Regions from separate parts of the Jiella sp. M17.18 genome, predicted to be linked through region 3. Evidence: predicted binding sites of a transcription regulator. Region 3 holds the regulator's gene; each other region holds the start of a gene.
The links. Region 3 encodes LexA, which represses DNA repair genes until DNA is damaged. Its sites were predicted from a motif close to TGTTCNNNNTGTGTTCNG; they were not measured.
Positions count from the first base shown of each region.

Region 1: a site for LexA is predicted at 2,854-2,871, ahead of AB5S17_RS11975 (DNA recombination protein RmuC). Genes of this name have one in related genera too.
Region 2: a site for LexA is predicted at 3,663-3,680, ahead of AB5S17_RS12950 (DUF3072 domain-containing protein). Genes of this name have one in related genera too.

Region 1 is NZ_JBFTEH010000005.1:265,225-270,278, reverse strand. Features, by position in the region: gene AB5S17_RS12000 (DUF924 family protein) at 1-123, opposite strand, end outside; gene AB5S17_RS11995 (sulfurtransferase TusA family protein) at 235-462, shown strand; gene truA (tRNA pseudouridine(38-40) synthase TruA) at 496-1,275, opposite strand; gene fmt (methionyl-tRNA formyltransferase) at 1,275-2,234, opposite strand; gene def (peptide deformylase) at 2,248-2,763, opposite strand; gene AB5S17_RS11975 (DNA recombination protein RmuC) at 2,906-4,078, shown strand; gene AB5S17_RS11970 (trypsin-like peptidase domain-containing protein) at 4,260-5,054, shown strand, end outside.
Region 2 is NZ_JBFTEH010000006.1:108,050-113,103, forward strand. Features, by position in the region: gene tsaD (tRNA (adenosine(37)-N6)-threonylcarbamoyltransferase complex transferase subunit TsaD) at 119-1,273, shown strand; gene AB5S17_RS12930 (NAD(P)H-dependent glycerol-3-phosphate dehydrogenase) at 1,270-2,253, shown strand; gene AB5S17_RS12935 (YciI-like protein) at 2,371-2,661, shown strand; gene AB5S17_RS12940 (EVE domain-containing protein) at 2,694-3,128, shown strand; gene AB5S17_RS12945 (hypothetical protein) at 3,175-3,534, opposite strand; gene AB5S17_RS12950 (DUF3072 domain-containing protein) at 3,703-3,927, shown strand; gene AB5S17_RS12955 (MFS transporter permease) at 4,088-5,054, shown strand, end outside.
Region 3 is NZ_JBFTEH010000007.1:203,932-208,985, forward strand. Features, by position in the region: gene otnK (3-oxo-tetronate kinase) at 1-938, opposite strand, end outside; gene AB5S17_RS14760 (FadR/GntR family transcriptional regulator) at 1,190-1,933, opposite strand; tRNA gene AB5S17_RS14765 (tRNA-Gln) at 2,049-2,123, opposite strand; gene lexA (transcriptional repressor LexA) at 2,402-3,130, shown strand; gene AB5S17_RS14775 (ComEC/Rec2 family competence protein) at 3,161-5,054, opposite strand, start outside.

The sequences.
Region 1 (5,054 bases), on a different contig from region 3:
GACGTCGCCGAACCGGTGCCGGATCGTCTCGTCAAAGGCCTCGTCCTTGTTGAACCAGCGGTCGGGCCCGGCCTCGCGCCAGAACTCGACGATCGTCTGCGGGTCGACGGCGAATCGCGTCATGAGGGTCTCCGTTGCGGCTTCTGGCGGGGGGCGTTGCCGGCTGATATCGATGCCTCGCCGGCCCCGCCGTGTCAGGTGGGTTCGACGACGGGTTTGGACAGGGCGGACAGGATGGAGATCGATCTCAGGGGCCTGAAGTGCCCGCTGCCGGCGCTCTACACGGAGCGGCGTCTCGCCCGGATGCAGGCGGGCGACGCGCTCGAGGTCCTCGCCGACGATCCGCTGGCGGCGATCGACATCCCGCATGCCTGCCGCAGCCATGGCCACAGGCTTGCCGAGACGACGCGCGAGGGCGAGGCGATCCGCTTCCGCATTGTCGTTGGCGACGCGGCGTCCTGAGCCGACCGGCCGATGTTCGCTCGCGCCGGCCATTCAGCCGGGATAGGGCGGCAGCGTCCGCTTCGGCGCATCGCCGTAGTCGACCCGGGTGAGGTACAGCCCGTCCGGCGGCGCGACCGGGCCGCAGCGCGTGCGGTCCTTTGCCGCCAGCGCGTCGGCGACGTCGTCCGCGCTCCAGCGATGCTCGCCGACGAGCTTCAGCGTCCCGGCGAAGGAGCGGATCTGGTTGTGCAGGAAGGACTGCGCCATGGCGTGGATGTGCACCTCCTCGCCCGGGCCCTTCACCACGTCGAGCCGCTCCAGCGTGCGGATCGGGTTCTTCGCCTGGCAATGGGTGGAGCGGAAGGTGTCGAAGTCGTGCGTGCCGACGAGGCGCTGCGCCGCAAGGTGCATCGCCTCGACGTCGAGCGGCTTCCACACCCACCAGACCTGGCCGGACAGCAGCGCCGGCGGCGCCCGCCGATTGAAGATGCGATAGAGGTAGTGCCGCTTGCGGGCGGAGAAGCGGGCGTCGAAATCGTCCGGCACGCGCTCGGCCTGAAGGATCGTCACCGCCTCCTCGCGCATATGCGCGTTCAAGGCGTCGCGCACCGTGTCGGTGTCCCAGTCGCGCTGAAGGTCGCAATGGGCGACCTGGCCCGTCGCATGCACTCCGGCATCGGTGCGCCCCGCGCCGAACAGGGTGACGGCGTCGCCGGTGAAGCCGGTCAGCGCCGTCTCGATCACCTCCTGCACGGAGAGGCCGTTCGCCTGGCGCTGCCAGCCGCAATAGGGCCTGCCGTGATATTCGACGGTGAGCTTGTATCGGGGCATCAGGCGGCGCCCAGGATCGTTCCCTTCGGAACGGCCGCACCGCGCAGCAGCGTCTCGGAGTCGAGACGCTTGCCGCCGGCGCGCTGCAGTTCGAGGAGCCGCACGGCGCCGGAGCCGCAAGCGACGAGCAGGGCGTCGTCGAGCGCCGTCCCCGGCGCGCCGCTTCCCGGTTCGGCCGTGGCGCGCAGGATCTTCACGCGCTCCGGCTTGCCCGCGAAGGGGATCGTCGTCCAGGCGCCGGGAAATGGCGAGAAGGCGTTGATCTTGCGGGCGAGCGCTTGGGCATCGGTCGCGAAGTCCAGTTCGGCCTCGCCCTTGTCGATCTTTCGCGCATAGACCGGCTCGCGGCCGGTGTGCGCGGCGATGGCGTCCTGCGCCTCGAAGGCCAGCGTCCCGGCCTCGAGCTTTGCCAGCGCCTCGACCATCAGCTCCGCCGACAGCGCCGCCAGGCGGTCGTGGATCTCGCCCGCCGTGTCGGTCGGCCCGATCGGCGTTTCGGCCGTCAGCGCCACGGGGCCGGTGTCGAGCCCGGCCTCCATCCTCATCACCATCATGCCGGTCACCGCGTCGCCGGCTTCGATGGCGCGCTGAATCGGCGCCGCGCCCCGCCAGCGCGGCAGCAGCGAGCCGTGGCCGTTGAGGCAGCCGAGCCGCGGCGCGTCGAGCACCGCCTGCGGCAGCAAGAGCCCGTAGGCGACGACAACCGCGACATCGGCTTCGAGCGCGGCGAAGGCCTCGCGCTCGGCAGCGTCCTTGAAATTCAGCGGCGTGCGCACGGGCAGGCCGAGCCGCTCGGCTTCCGCCTGGACCGGGGAGGGCGTCAGCGACAGGCCGCGGCGCCCGCCCTTTCGCGGTGGCTGCGAATAGACGGCGGCGATCGCGTGGCCGGCGGCGTGAATCGCGCGGAGGGTCGGCACGGAGAAGTCCGGCGTGCCCATGAAGACGACGCGCAGGCTCATCGCGCGCCGCCCTCTACGCCGAGACCCGGCGGGCCTGCTTGGTGAACTTCTTGACCACCATGTCGCGCTTCAGCTTCGAAATGTGGTCGATGAAGAGGACGCCGTTCAGATGGTCGATCTCGTGCTGCAGGCAGGTCGCGAGGATCCCGTCCGCCGTCTCCTCGTGCATCTGTCCGTCGAGGCCGAGATAGCGCACCGTCACCTCGGCCGGACGCTCGACCTCGGCGTAGTAGTCGGGGATCGACAGGCAGCCCTCCTCATAGGTGCTGCGGGCGTCGGAGGTCGACAGGATCTCCGGGTTGAGGAAGACGCGCGGCGCCTTCTCCTCCTCTTCCTTGGAGACGTCGATCACCAGCATGCGCAAGGGCTCGCCGACCTGGATCGCGGCAAGGCCGATGCCCGGCGCGTCGTACATCGTCTCCAGCATGTCGTCGGCGAACGTCCTGACCGCCTGGTCGACGGTCTCGATCGGCTTCGACTGCAGGCGCAGCACGGGGTCGGGGAGGATGATGAGCGGCTTGATCGTCATGGCGCTGAGGTAATGGCTGGCGCGGAACCGGTCAACGGCGGATGCACGCTTCGGCGTGCGCAGCGGCCGGCAGCGCCGCAACGACCACCTTGTTCTTGTTTTGATCTGGTTTCGTTAACCGGCTTGTCCTATGGTCCGCGCCATGGACAGAAGTCTCGCCGCCGCGCTCGATGCGCCGATCGCCACGCTCGCCGGCCTCGCCGTGACGCCGGCGCTCGTCGGCGCCTGCGCGGTGGCGCTGGTCTTCTTCCTGCTCTGGCGCCGGGAGGCCGCACGGTCCAGGGCCGCCGCCGCGGCGCTGGAGGCGAGCGAGGCCGAAAGCGACCGCCTCGACGCTGTCCTGAAGTCGCAGGCCGAGATCACCGGCCGCATGCAGACAATGGCGGAGATCTTCGGCGCGCGGCAGGCGGACCTCACCCGCACGCTCGCCGAGCGATTCGACGGCCTGTCCGCACGCGTCGGCCACTCGATCCTCACGACGACGCAGGAGACCAAGAGTTCGCTGGCGGCGCTGGCCGAGCGCCTTGCCGTCATCGACCGGGCGCAAGGGGAGATCCGCGGGCTCGCCGGCGAGGTCGTGCGGCTGCAGGACATCCTCGCCAACAAGCAGACCCGCGGCGCCTTCGGCGAAGGGCGCATGCAGGCGATCGTCGCCGACGCGCTGCCCATCGGCTCCTTCGAGTTCCAGGCGACGCTGTCGAACGGCAAGCGGCCGGACTGCCTGATCCGCATGCCGAACGGCGCGCCGGCGCTGGCGATCGACGCCAAGTTCCCGCTGGAAGCCTATAGCGCGATACAGGCGGCCGAGAGCGAGGACGCCCGCAGCTTCGCCGCCAGCCGCCTGCGCCGCGACATGGAGGTGCACATCAAGGCGGTGTCGGAGAAGTATCTCGTTCCCGGCGAGACGCAGGACACCGTCTTCCTGTTCGTGCCGTCGGAGGCGATCTTCGCCGAGCTGCACGAGCGTTTCGAGGACATCGTCCAGAAGGCTTACCGGGCGCGTGTCGTCATCGTCTCGCCGTCGCTGCTGCTCCTTTCGATCCAGGTGGTGCAGGCGATCATGAAGGATGCGCGCATGCGGGCCGAGGCCGGCCGCATCCAGACCGAGGTGCGGCTACTGGCTGAGGACCTTGCGCGGCTCGACGCGCGGGTCGCCGCGCTCAAGACCCACTTCGGCCAGACCGGCCGTGACATCGACCAGATCCTGGTCTCGACCGACAAGCTGGTGCGGCGCGGCGAGCGGATCGCGGCGGTGGACCTTGGGGAAGGCGGCGGTCCCGAGACGGCTGTCGCCGGCCATAGGACCGGCGCCTGACGGCCGCCGTTAAGCATCACCCGCTTGTGTACTTGCGCGGGCGCCGCGAAACGCCGACATAACCGTTCAGGCAAAATCTTGAAAAAAGGTAAAGGACGCGTGGATCGAATCGGATTTTGCCGCGTTGCTTGTCGGACCAGTTCTGGAACAGGGGGATGAGATGCGGCGCGCGGCGCGGGGAATGGCGATAGCGATCGCACTGGCGGTGACGCCGGTGGCGCTTTCGACTGTGGCGGCCAAGGCCTCAGATCTTTCCGACGCCTACAACCATCAGACCGATCTCGCCTTCCGCAAGGGCCTGCAGATCCGGCTCGCCTGGACCGGCGACTATGCCGGCCCGTTCACCGGGACGATCGACGCGCCTTCGCTCCGCGCCATCCGCGACTTCGAGGCGCGTCACGACCTGACGCCGGACGGCGTCATCGACGAGTCGATGCTGCGGCTGCTGATCTCGCTGTCCGACAAGGCACAGGCGCCGCTCGGGCTGAAGCTCGTCGACGACGCGGCGACGGGCGTGCGCATGGCGATGCCGCTGTCCCTGGTTCACGATCTCGGGCCGACGGAAGTCGGTACCCTCTGGGGCTCGGCGGACGACGCGCTCGAAGTCGAGAGCATCCGGATCGCCAACGGCCAGACGCTGCGGGGGCTGTTCGACGTCCTCAGCCAGCCGAGCGCCGATCGCACCGTGCTCTCGTCCGAATTCGCCGATAGCTGGTTCACCGTCTCCGGCAAGGAATCCGGCCGCTCCTATTTCATGCGCTTCGCGGCGCGGGGCACGGACCTTCGGGGCTTCTCGGTCTCCTATGAGAGCCGGCTCGACGGGGAGGTCTCGCCTTACGTCCGCGTTGCCTCGAACCTGTTCGAGCCGTTCGCGGCGGAGCCGCACGGCCCGCTCGTCGCCTCGAACGAGCCGCGGACGCTGTCGTCCATGCTGACGCGCAAGCGCAAGGCGGTGCCGGCCGATGCGCGCTATGCC
Region 2 (5,054 bases), on a different contig from region 3:
CTGGCCGCGCGAGGCGGCACGAGCGGCTGCACCCCATTCCGGCGCATCGGCGGTGGCGCAGCCAGGCCGGATCGCCTATCTCCGGCGGTGACGAACGCCGCCGGACGACATGCCTTCGATGCCAGATGACCGCCATGGCCACGCCACCCCTTCGAGCCTTTCGCGCGACACCGCGACGTCCCCGGCCGCGGGCGCGCTGATCCTCGGCATCGAGACCAGCTGCGACGAGACCGCCGCGGCCGTGGTCGGCCGAGATGCTTCGGGCAGACCGGTCATCCTGTCGAACGTCGTCCTGTCGCAGATCGCCGAGCATGCGGCCTTCGGCGGCGTCGTGCCGGAGATCGCCGCCAGGGCGCATGTCGAGGCGGTGGACGGCATCGTGCGTGCCGCGCTGATCGAGGCGAAGCTGGGCTTTGCCGATCTCTCGGCCGTTGCCGCGACCGTCGGTCCGGGTCTCGTCGGCGGGCTGCTCGTCGGCGCGATGACCGGCAAGGCGTGTGCCGCCGCCTGCGGCCTGCCCTTTCTCGGCGTCAATCATCTTGAAGGCCATGCGCTGACGCCGCGCCTCACCGACGGCCTCGCCTATCCCTATCTCCTGCTGCTCGTCTCCGGCGGCCACAGCCAGATCGTCCTCGTGCGCGGCCTCGGCGACTACGAGCGCTGGGGCACGACGATCGACGACGCGCTGGGCGAAGCCTTCGACAAGACGGCGAAGCTGTTGCAGCTGCCGCATCCCGGCGGCCCGAACGTCGAGACGCGCGCGGCGGCGGGCGATCCGAAGCGCTTCCCCCTGCCGCGGCCGCTGAAGGGCGAGGCGCGGCTCGACTTCTCCTTCTCCGGCCTGAAGACTGCGCTGCGGCTCGCGGCGGAGGCCGCCGCACCGCTGTCGGCCCAGGACGTCGCCGACCTCTGCGCCAGCTTCCAGGCCGCGGCCGCCGAGAGCCTCGCCGACCGTGTCCGGCGGGCGCTCGCCCGCTTCCGCGAGACCTTCCCCGGCCTGGCGGATCCCGTCCTCGCGGTCGCCGGCGGTGTCGCCGCCAACAAGGCGATCCGTGCGGCGCTGGAGGCGGAAGCCGAAGGCGCCGGGGTGCGGCTGGTCGCCCCGCCGCTCAAGCTGTGCACCGACAATGCCGCGATGATCGCCTATGCGGGCCTCGAACGCTTCGAGGCCGGACGCACCGATGCGCTCGACACGCCCGTGCGTTCGCGCTGGCCGCTCGACGAGACGGCGCAGCCGCTCGTCGGCTTCGGCCGCCGCGGAGCCAAGGCATGAGCCGCTTCGCCGTCATCGGCGGCGGCGCCTGGGGCACGGCGCTCGCCAGCCTCTACTGCCGGGCGGGCCATGACGTCGTCCTCTACGCCCGCAACCCCGCGACGGTCGACGCCATCACGGAGCGGTCGGAAAACCCGCGCTACCTGCCCGGCATCGCACTGCCTGCGCCGCTGCGGGCGACGGGCGATCCGGCGCAGGCTGTGGCCGGCGCAAAGGTCGTGCTCCTCGTCGTGCCCGCGCAGAGCCTTGCGGGGGTGGCGACGGAGCTGACGCCGCTGATTTCGCCCGACGCGCTGACGGTCCTCTGCGCCAAGGGAATCGAGCGCCACACCGGCCGCTTCGCCTCGGACATATTCGCAGCCGCCGCGCCGGAGCGCCGGCGCCTGGCGGTCCTCTCCGGCCCGAGCTTTGCCAGCGATGTGGCCAAGGGCCTGCCGACTGCCGTCACCATTGCCGCCGGGACGACGGAAGAAGCCGACGCCGCCGCGCAGATCCTCTCCACCGAGACGTTCCGCGGCTACGCCTCCGGCGATGTCAGGGGCGTCGAGGCCGGCGGGGCGCTGAAGAACGTCCTGGCGCTCGCCGCCGGCGCGGTCGCCGGCAAGGGGCTCGGCGCCTCGGCGCAGGCCGCCATCGTCACCCGCGGCTTCGTCGAGCTGAGGCGCCTCGGCGAGGCGCTGGGCGGCCGGCCGGACACGCTGATGGGCCTCTCAGGTCTCGGAGACCTGGTGCTGACCTGCTCCAGCCCGCAATCGCGCAACTTCGCCTATGGCCGGGCGCTCGGCGAAGGCGCGGATCTCGGCCGGATGAAGCTCGCCGAAGGCGTCTTCACCGCCGACATCGCGGCCAGCCTTGCGCAGGATCGCGGCATCGACGTCCCGATCATCGCGGCGGTCGCAGCCATTCTCGCCGGCCGGATCACCGTCGACGACGCCATCCACGCGCTGCTCGCCCGGCCGCTGAAGCGGGAGATCGGCTGAACAGAAGTCGGGTAAGGAGAAGGTCGGTTGAAGTCCGGCCGTCGGCACGATAGCTGACGCGCGACATTTTCCTCCGCCCCGCGGTTTCGCCTGCCGGGCGCAACATCGAGGTTTCCCATGCTGTTCGCCATTCTGTGCAACGACAAGCCCGGCTCCCTGCAGCTGCGCATGGACACGCGGCCCGAGCACGTGGCGCATCTGAACGGCCTCGGCGACACGCTGAAGTTCGCCGGCCCGTTCCTCGACGCCGAGGACAAGCCCTGCGGCAGCCTGCTCGTCGTCGACGCCCCGAGCGCCGAGGCGGCGACGGCGATCGCCGAGAAGGACCCCTATGCCAAGGCCGGCCTGTTCGCCAACGTCACCGTCCGGCGCTGGAACTGGACGGTGAAGAACCCGGACGCCGCCTGAGCGCGAACCGGGCAGAGAGAGGGGGATCGGCGATGCGCTACTGGCTGTTCAAATCCGAGCCGTTCAAGTGGTCCTGGGACCACCAGAAGAAGGCCGGCGACAAGGGCCAGGAATGGGATGGGGTGCGCAACTACCAGGCGCGCAACTTCATGCGCGAGATGGCGATCGGCGACCGCGGCTTCTTCTACCATTCCAACGAGGGCAAGGCGGTCGTCGGCATCGTCGAGGTGATCGCCACGGTCCATCCGGACTCCACCGCCGACGACCCGAAATGGGAGTGCGTCGACCTCAAGGCGCTGATGGACGTGCCGCAGCCGGTGACGCTCGATCAGATCAAGGCCGAGCCGGCGCTGAAGGACATGGTGCTCGTCAACAATTCGCGCCTGTCGGTCCAGCCGGTCGCCGAGGCGGAGTTCGCCCGGGTCTGCGAGATGGGCGGCCTCGATCCGAAGGCGGCGGCTGGCTGAATGGCGCCGCCGACGCCGGATCGGCGCCGGCGGCAACGGGTTCTTGTCAGCACTTGCCGAAGGTTTCCGACACGACGGTGATGCCGGCGACGATGACCGACACCTTGACGCCGGTCGGGAAGCCGAACGTGGTGCAGATCGACAGGCACGCGCTGCCCGCCTCCCCGTTCGGGATGTTCAGCGGGATCGGAATGCAGTGCTTGCCGAGGCCGAGCGGAAGATCCACGCAAACCTTGTGATCTTGCACGCTGACCGAGACGCACTCGGCGAGCAGGCTGCGCTCCGAGCTCTTGGTGACCGTGCCGTTCGCGGTCAGGGTCTGGATGTCGCCTTCGGCGAAATCCTGTTTGGCGGCATCCAGGGCGGCCTGAACGGCCTGGGGGCTGAACTGATAGAATTGCGGCATTTCCATTCCTCCCGTTTTGGTTGTTACACCCAAAGATATATTCCTGCCTTTCGCTCATGTAAATCGGAAGTTGCTCCTGCGTCGTGGGCCGATCATCGTCCGCGCAGCGGGAGGAACAATCGGCAGAGCGGAACATTCTGTGAACGAAGCAATTGCGGGAGCATCATCATGTCCGACCTCGACCCCAAGACCGACACCGGCTCCAACACCGAGAAGAACCCCGACGACTGGACGACCGGCGGAGAGCCGATGACCGGCGCGCAGGCGTCCTACCTCAAGACGCTCTGCGAGGAGACCGGCCATCCCTTCGACGCCGATCTCTCCAAGGCCGACGCCTCGAAGCTGATCGACGAATTGCGGGGCGAGAGCGAGCGGGTGAAGACGAGCGCCTGACTGCGCAGCGCCCCCTCCTCTACCCGGGGACGCAACAGGTCGCCCTTTGTCGCGCCCATGTGAGGGGCACCGCGCCACCCGCCGCCCGAGAACTGCGTTGATCCAGATTGGAAGCGTTCTAATCTATCCGCGACGGAAACGCTGACGGGTAATCCTGCGGATGAGCGCGCTCACGGATTTGAGGGATCTGTTCTTCGACGACGAGGAGAATCGCGTCTGCAAGGACATTCCGGAGGCCGCCTGCCGCGACCAGCCGCGCAACGCCGCGCTTCACCTCGTCAGCATGGCATCGACCAAGATCGGCGACGGGCTGCTCGACCCGAAGCTGATCCTGCCCTGGCTGATCCATGCGGTGGGCGGCCCGGCGGCAGCGGTCGGCATGCTCGTTCCGGTGCGCGAGTCGCTGGCGCTGCTGCCGCAGATCCTGACCTCGCACCGGGTGCGATCCCTGCCGAAACGAAAATGGGTGTGGGCCTGCGGCTCGGCGGTCGAGGCCATCGCCGTCGCGCTCATCGCCCTGACGCTGACCTTCCTCGGCGGCTGGCTGGCCGGCTGGCTCACCGTCGGGCTCCTCTCCGTCTTCGCGCTCGGTCGCTCGCTCGCCTCGGTGTCGCACAAGGACGTCCTCGGCAAGACGATCTCGAAGACCCGGCGCGGCACGATCACCGGGATCGCCGGCTCGCTCGGCGCCGCCGTCGTGTTCGCCTACGGCGCGGCGCTCGCCTTCGGCCTCCTGCCGCTCGAACGCGGCGTCCTGCTGACGGGCGTCGCCGTCGCGGCGGGGCTCTGGGCGCTCGCGGCCTTTGTCTTCACGCTGCTCACCGAGGAGGCCGGCGCGACAGGCGGGGGCGCCGACGGGCTGAGGGCGCTCCTTGCCGACGGCCGCGACCTCTGGCGCGATCCGCAGTTCCGCCGCTTCGTGATCGCCCGGGCGCTCCTGACCGCGACGGCGCTCGCGCCGCCCTACATCCTGCTGTCCGCCGGCGAGAAGGGCGGACGGGCGCTCGGCAGCCTCGGCGCTTTCGTCATCGCCTCGTCCGTCGCTGCGATCCTCGGCTCGACCGTCTGGGGGACGATGTCCGACCGCTCCAGCCGCAAGGTGCTGGCCCTGTCGGGGGCGCTCGGCG
Region 3 (5,054 bases):
TCGGCGGTCGAGTAAAAGATCGGCTCCGCCTCGGCATGGGCGCCGAGGAAATCCAGCGCCGAGCGAACGGTCGTCTCGCCCGACAGGACCGCCTCGGCCGAGACGACGAAGCCCGGATGGGACTTCAGATAGGCCGCGACCTGCTCGTTGGACGCTCTCGAGCACGAGCCGCAGAGGGCGATGGCCGGCCCCTTGACCGGGGTGTAGTCCGAGCCGGCATCGCGCAGCAGGCCGCGCCGGCGGAAGTTCTCCGGCAGGCCGAGGGCGATGCCCGATCCACCGGTGACCAGGCGGTGGTCCGCCGCCGCCTCGCCGATCGCAAGGAGGTCGGCATCGGTGACGGCGTCGACGACGATCAGCCGCTTGCCGGCCTCCGCCTCCGCCCGGAAGCGTGCCGCAATCTCTCCCGCTCCGCCCCGCACGGCGCCGTAGCCGACATGGCCGACCGGCAGCGGCGTCTGGCGCTGCAGCCAGCGCCGGATGTCGGCGTCCGTCATCGGGTTGAGGGGATGGTGCTCCATCCCGGATTCGCTGAGCAGGCGATCGCCGACGAAGAGGTGGCCCATGTAGAGCGTGCGGCCGGTGGCCGGAAAGACCGGGCAGACGATGGCGGCGTCGGCGCCGAGCCTGTCGATCAGCGCCGCCGCGACGGGCCCGATATTGCCCTTCGGTGTGGAATCGAAGGTCGAGCAGTATTTGAACAGGAACTGCCGGCAGCCCTGCCCCGCCAGCCAGTCCGCCGCGGCGAGCGAGGCGGCGACCGCCTCGTCCGCAGCGATCGAGCGCGTCTTCAGCGCGACGACCGCGGCTTCGCAGTCCGGCCCCTCGCCCGATTCCGGCACGCCGGAGAACTGGACGGTGCGCATGCCGCCCTTGGCAAGGGTGTTGGCGAGATCGCTCGCCCCGGTGAAGTCGTCCGCAATGCAGCCGAGCAGCATGGTCAGCGCCCCTCCAGGCTTCCGGTCTCGAGAACGGTCCGCAGGACCGAACGGGCGGGTGTCTCCGCCCGCAAACCCGGCACGCTCGCGCGCCAGACATCATCGCGCGGCCGACCCTCCGCCGCAGGACGATGGGCGAGCCCGCGCCACGTCATTCGGACCGCCTCAGGGACCATCGCATGCATCTCCATCGCCTCCCTTTCGAACAGTCGCACCGCTCCCTCCATGGCCGACCTGGGTCCTGCCCTGCGTCAAGTGGCCCCCTCACCTGCAGCCAGAGACTGCTTGGTCGATGCATGGATTCGCGCCAGATGCCGGGCGAAGGCCTCGACGACGCCCGCGCGATCACGCGCGGAGAGGGCGTCGACGATGTCGCGATGGTCCCGATAGCTCTGGTCGACCGCCTCCGGCTGCGACATCACCCGCCGGCGATGCCCCATCATGTAGCCGTAGAGCGCCATGGTCGTATCGACGAGGATCGGGTTGCGCGCCGCCCGGTAGATGGTGCCGTGGAAATCGCGGTCGCAGATCAGGAACTGCACGGCATCGCCCTTCACCGCATCCTGGCGGCGCAGAAGCTCGGCGAGAACGTCGAGGGTCGCCGCGTCGATGTTCTCGGCGGCATCGGCGACCACCGCGAGTTCGACGACCATGCGCGCCTGGTGGACGTCGTCGACGTCGTAGCGGTTGACCGCGCTCGTGCGCACGCCGCTGGAGACCAGGAGGCCGACATCGGCGCTGACGATGCGGGTGCGCGAGCCGTGGCTGATCTCGGCGAGGCCGTGGGCGGCCAGCGTGCGCACCCCCATCCGTACGGTCTCGCGGCTGACGCCGAAGAGCGCCGCGAGCTCGCGCTCGCCCGGCAGCTGATCGCCCGGATGCAGCACGCCCGATGCAATGAATTCGGCCAGCTTGCCGCAAAGCCTGTCGCTCGCAGTCTCGCGCGCCAGCCCATTCGGCAGATCCGCCATTCCCGACAGAAGACCCGATTCCACCGCGATACCGCCCGACCAAAAGGACCACTGGTCCGATAACCGGACCAGTATCGAGGCATCACGTTACGGTCAAGCCGCCGCCGGCCGGCAACGAATGCAGATATTTAGAATGATCTGGCTGGGGCGGCAGGATTCGAACCTGCGAGTGGCGGCACCAAAAGCCGCTGCCTTACCGCTTGGCGACGCCCCAAGCGCGGATGCGCGTGACCCGTGCTATAGCGACTGCGATCCGCGTGCGCAATCGCCGCTCCGGCGCCGGCCACGCGCGGCAGCTGCCTCCCGCCGGCCATGCCTGAACCGTCGGTGCCGTGCGGGATACGCTCGATCCGGTGCCGGCTTACCTGAGGCTCCTTGCAAAAACGATGGGAGACGGCGAACGCCCCGCCCGGCCGTTGCAGCGAGGAAGGGGCTTGCAGAACACAACTAGAACAGATAGCTTTGTTCAGGTTTTGTTTTGAGGATCCGCCCATGCTGACGCGCAAGCAGCACGACCTTTTGCTGTTCATCCACGAGCGGCTGAAAGAGACGGGGGTGCCCCCCTCCTTCGACGAGATGAAGGATGCGCTCGATCTGCGGTCGAAGTCCGGCATCCACCGGCTGATCACGGCGCTGGAGGAGCGCGGTTTCATTCGGCGCCTGCCCAATCGGGCGCGAGCGCTCGAAGTGCTGAAGCTGCCGGAATCGATGCGCAATGCGGGCCGCCCCGTCGCCGTCTCCGGCGGACGCACCGGCTTCACGCCCAGCGTCATCGACGGCAGCCGGGGGACCGCGGCCGCGCCGAAGGCGCCAGCCGCGCCGCAGGCCGCCGCGGATGCCGCGGTCACGGTGCCGGTCATGGGCCGGATTGCCGCCGGCGTGCCGATCTCGGCGATCCAGCACAACACCCATTCGATCGCCGTCCCGCCGGACATGATCGGCACGGGCGAACACTATGCGCTCGACGTCAAGGGCGATTCGATGATCGAGGCCGGCATCCTGGACGGGGACACGGTCGTCATCCGCCGCTCCGACACCGCCTCTCCCGGCGAGATCGTGGTGGCGCTGGTCGACGACGAGGAGGCGACGCTGAAGCGGTTCCGGCGCCGCGGCGACCGGATCGCGCTGGAGGCCGCCAATCCGGCCTACGAGACCCGCATCTTCGGCGCCGATCGCGTCAAGGTCCAGGGCCGACTGGTCGGCCTCATCCGCCGCTACTGATCGGCGGCGGCGGGAGGAGGTCGCCGGATGTCACTCCCGCCGCCCGCCGCTGTCCTCGCCGAACGACGGAGGCACCGCGTCCTCCGCGTTGTCGGCGGCGGGGTCGGATGGCTCTGCCGGCTGGTCGGCCAGCGGCTGTTGCTCTTCCTCCCGCGCCCCTGCCTCGGCGTTGCGGCCCTTCGGGCGGTGCCAGGATTCTGGCCAGGGCGCGGCTCGGTGGCGGTTCCACGGGGCCGCGGGGACGCCGATCGACCTTCTGAACACGGGCCGCCCCGTCTGGGGGTCGCGGCGGATCGCGAGCGAGCCGGTCTCGCGCAGGGTCCGCAGCGTGACGAGCATCGCGCCGGATCGGCAGGCGGTCAGGCGGATGGCGCGCGCGACGATCGCGACATCCGCGTGGTCGCAGGCATAACCGGTCTTCCTGTAGTCGTCGGTCCAGACGATCCGCAGGCCGCTCGCCGTGCCGAAGCTGCAGACCTTTTCGCGGCATTTTGCGTCGATCCGGGGGCGAAGCGCCGGGTTGTCGCCGGCCGACGGAGACGCACCGCTTCGATAGGCACGCTCCCATTGATCGGCGACGAAGGCGTTGGTTCGCTTTCGCAGAAAGGCGACCGCGCCGTCGGGCGACAGGGCGGCGACTTCCCTGCCGCTCTCGAAGACGAGAAGGTCGGGCCGCGGCGTCCGGTCGGGCGCGAGGATAAGGCCGATCACCGCGAGCGGAACCGCCACCCAGCGGAATTGGCTGGCGAGGAAGGCCGCCGCCAGGATCGCCGCCGCGAGAAGCAGGAGCCCTGCCCCGCTGACGAGGCCGATCGACTGATCCGGGAGCAGGCCGTACAGCCGGTGCGTGATCCTCAGGACGAGGCCAATCGCCGCGCCCATCAGCTCGAGCGGCCAGGCGTCGAGCCCGAACGGCATCAGGAGGCAGCTCGCGAGCGCGAGCGGCATGATGGCGAAGCTGAAGAGCGGCATCGTCAGAAGGTTGGTGATGACGCCGAAGGCGGCTGCCTGCTGGAAATGATAGGCGGCGAAGGGCGCCGTGGCGGCGCCCGCGATCAGCGACGTCGCAACGATCCCGCCGAGCGCGCCGACGCCGAGGCGAAGCGGCGATCGCGCCTTGCGTGCCCGCCTCTCCTCCAGCTGCCGCTGGCGCCGCCTCGCAAAGGCGCCATAGGCCGCGACGAGGGCTGCGGTGGCCGCGAAGCTGAGCTGGAAGCTCGCGGTCGTCACCACATGCGGCGCCAGCACGATGACGATCGTCGCGGCGATCGAGACGTTCCGGATCGTCAGCGCCGGTCGATCGACGATGACCGCCACAAGCATGATCGCCAGCATCACGAAGGCACGCTGCGTGGCGACATTCGCGCCGGAAATGCCGAGATAGAGCGCGGCCACCGCCAGCGCGATCGCGGCGGCGACCTTCTTGGCCGGGATGCGCAACGCGGCGCCCGGCAGCAGCGCGATCAGCGACCGGACCAGCGCCATGGCTGCGCCCGTCACGATGGCGAGATGCAGGCCCGAGATCGCCAGCACATGGGCGATGCCGGTGCTGCGGAACCAGTCGGCGACATCGTCGGGGATGCCGTCGCGCTCGCCGGTGATGAGCGCCGCGGCGACGGCGCCTTCGGGGCCGGGAATGACGGCGCGAATCCGCTCGGTCATCGCCTCCCGCAGGCGCGCCAGCCAGATCGCCACCGCGCCCGGCCCGCCCCCGGGGCCTATCGCCGGACTCCCCTCGGATGGCCGGCTGCTCGGCGCGCCGAGGCTGAAGCCATAGGCGCCGAGCCCGTCGAAGAAGGGCGAATAGGCGAAGTCGTAGCCGCCGGGATAGGCCGGGCCGGATGGCGGCCCGAGCCGCACCAGGGCGTAGAACGCCTCGCCCGGCGCGATCGGCTCGTGGCGGCTCGCAACGAGGATCCGCGCC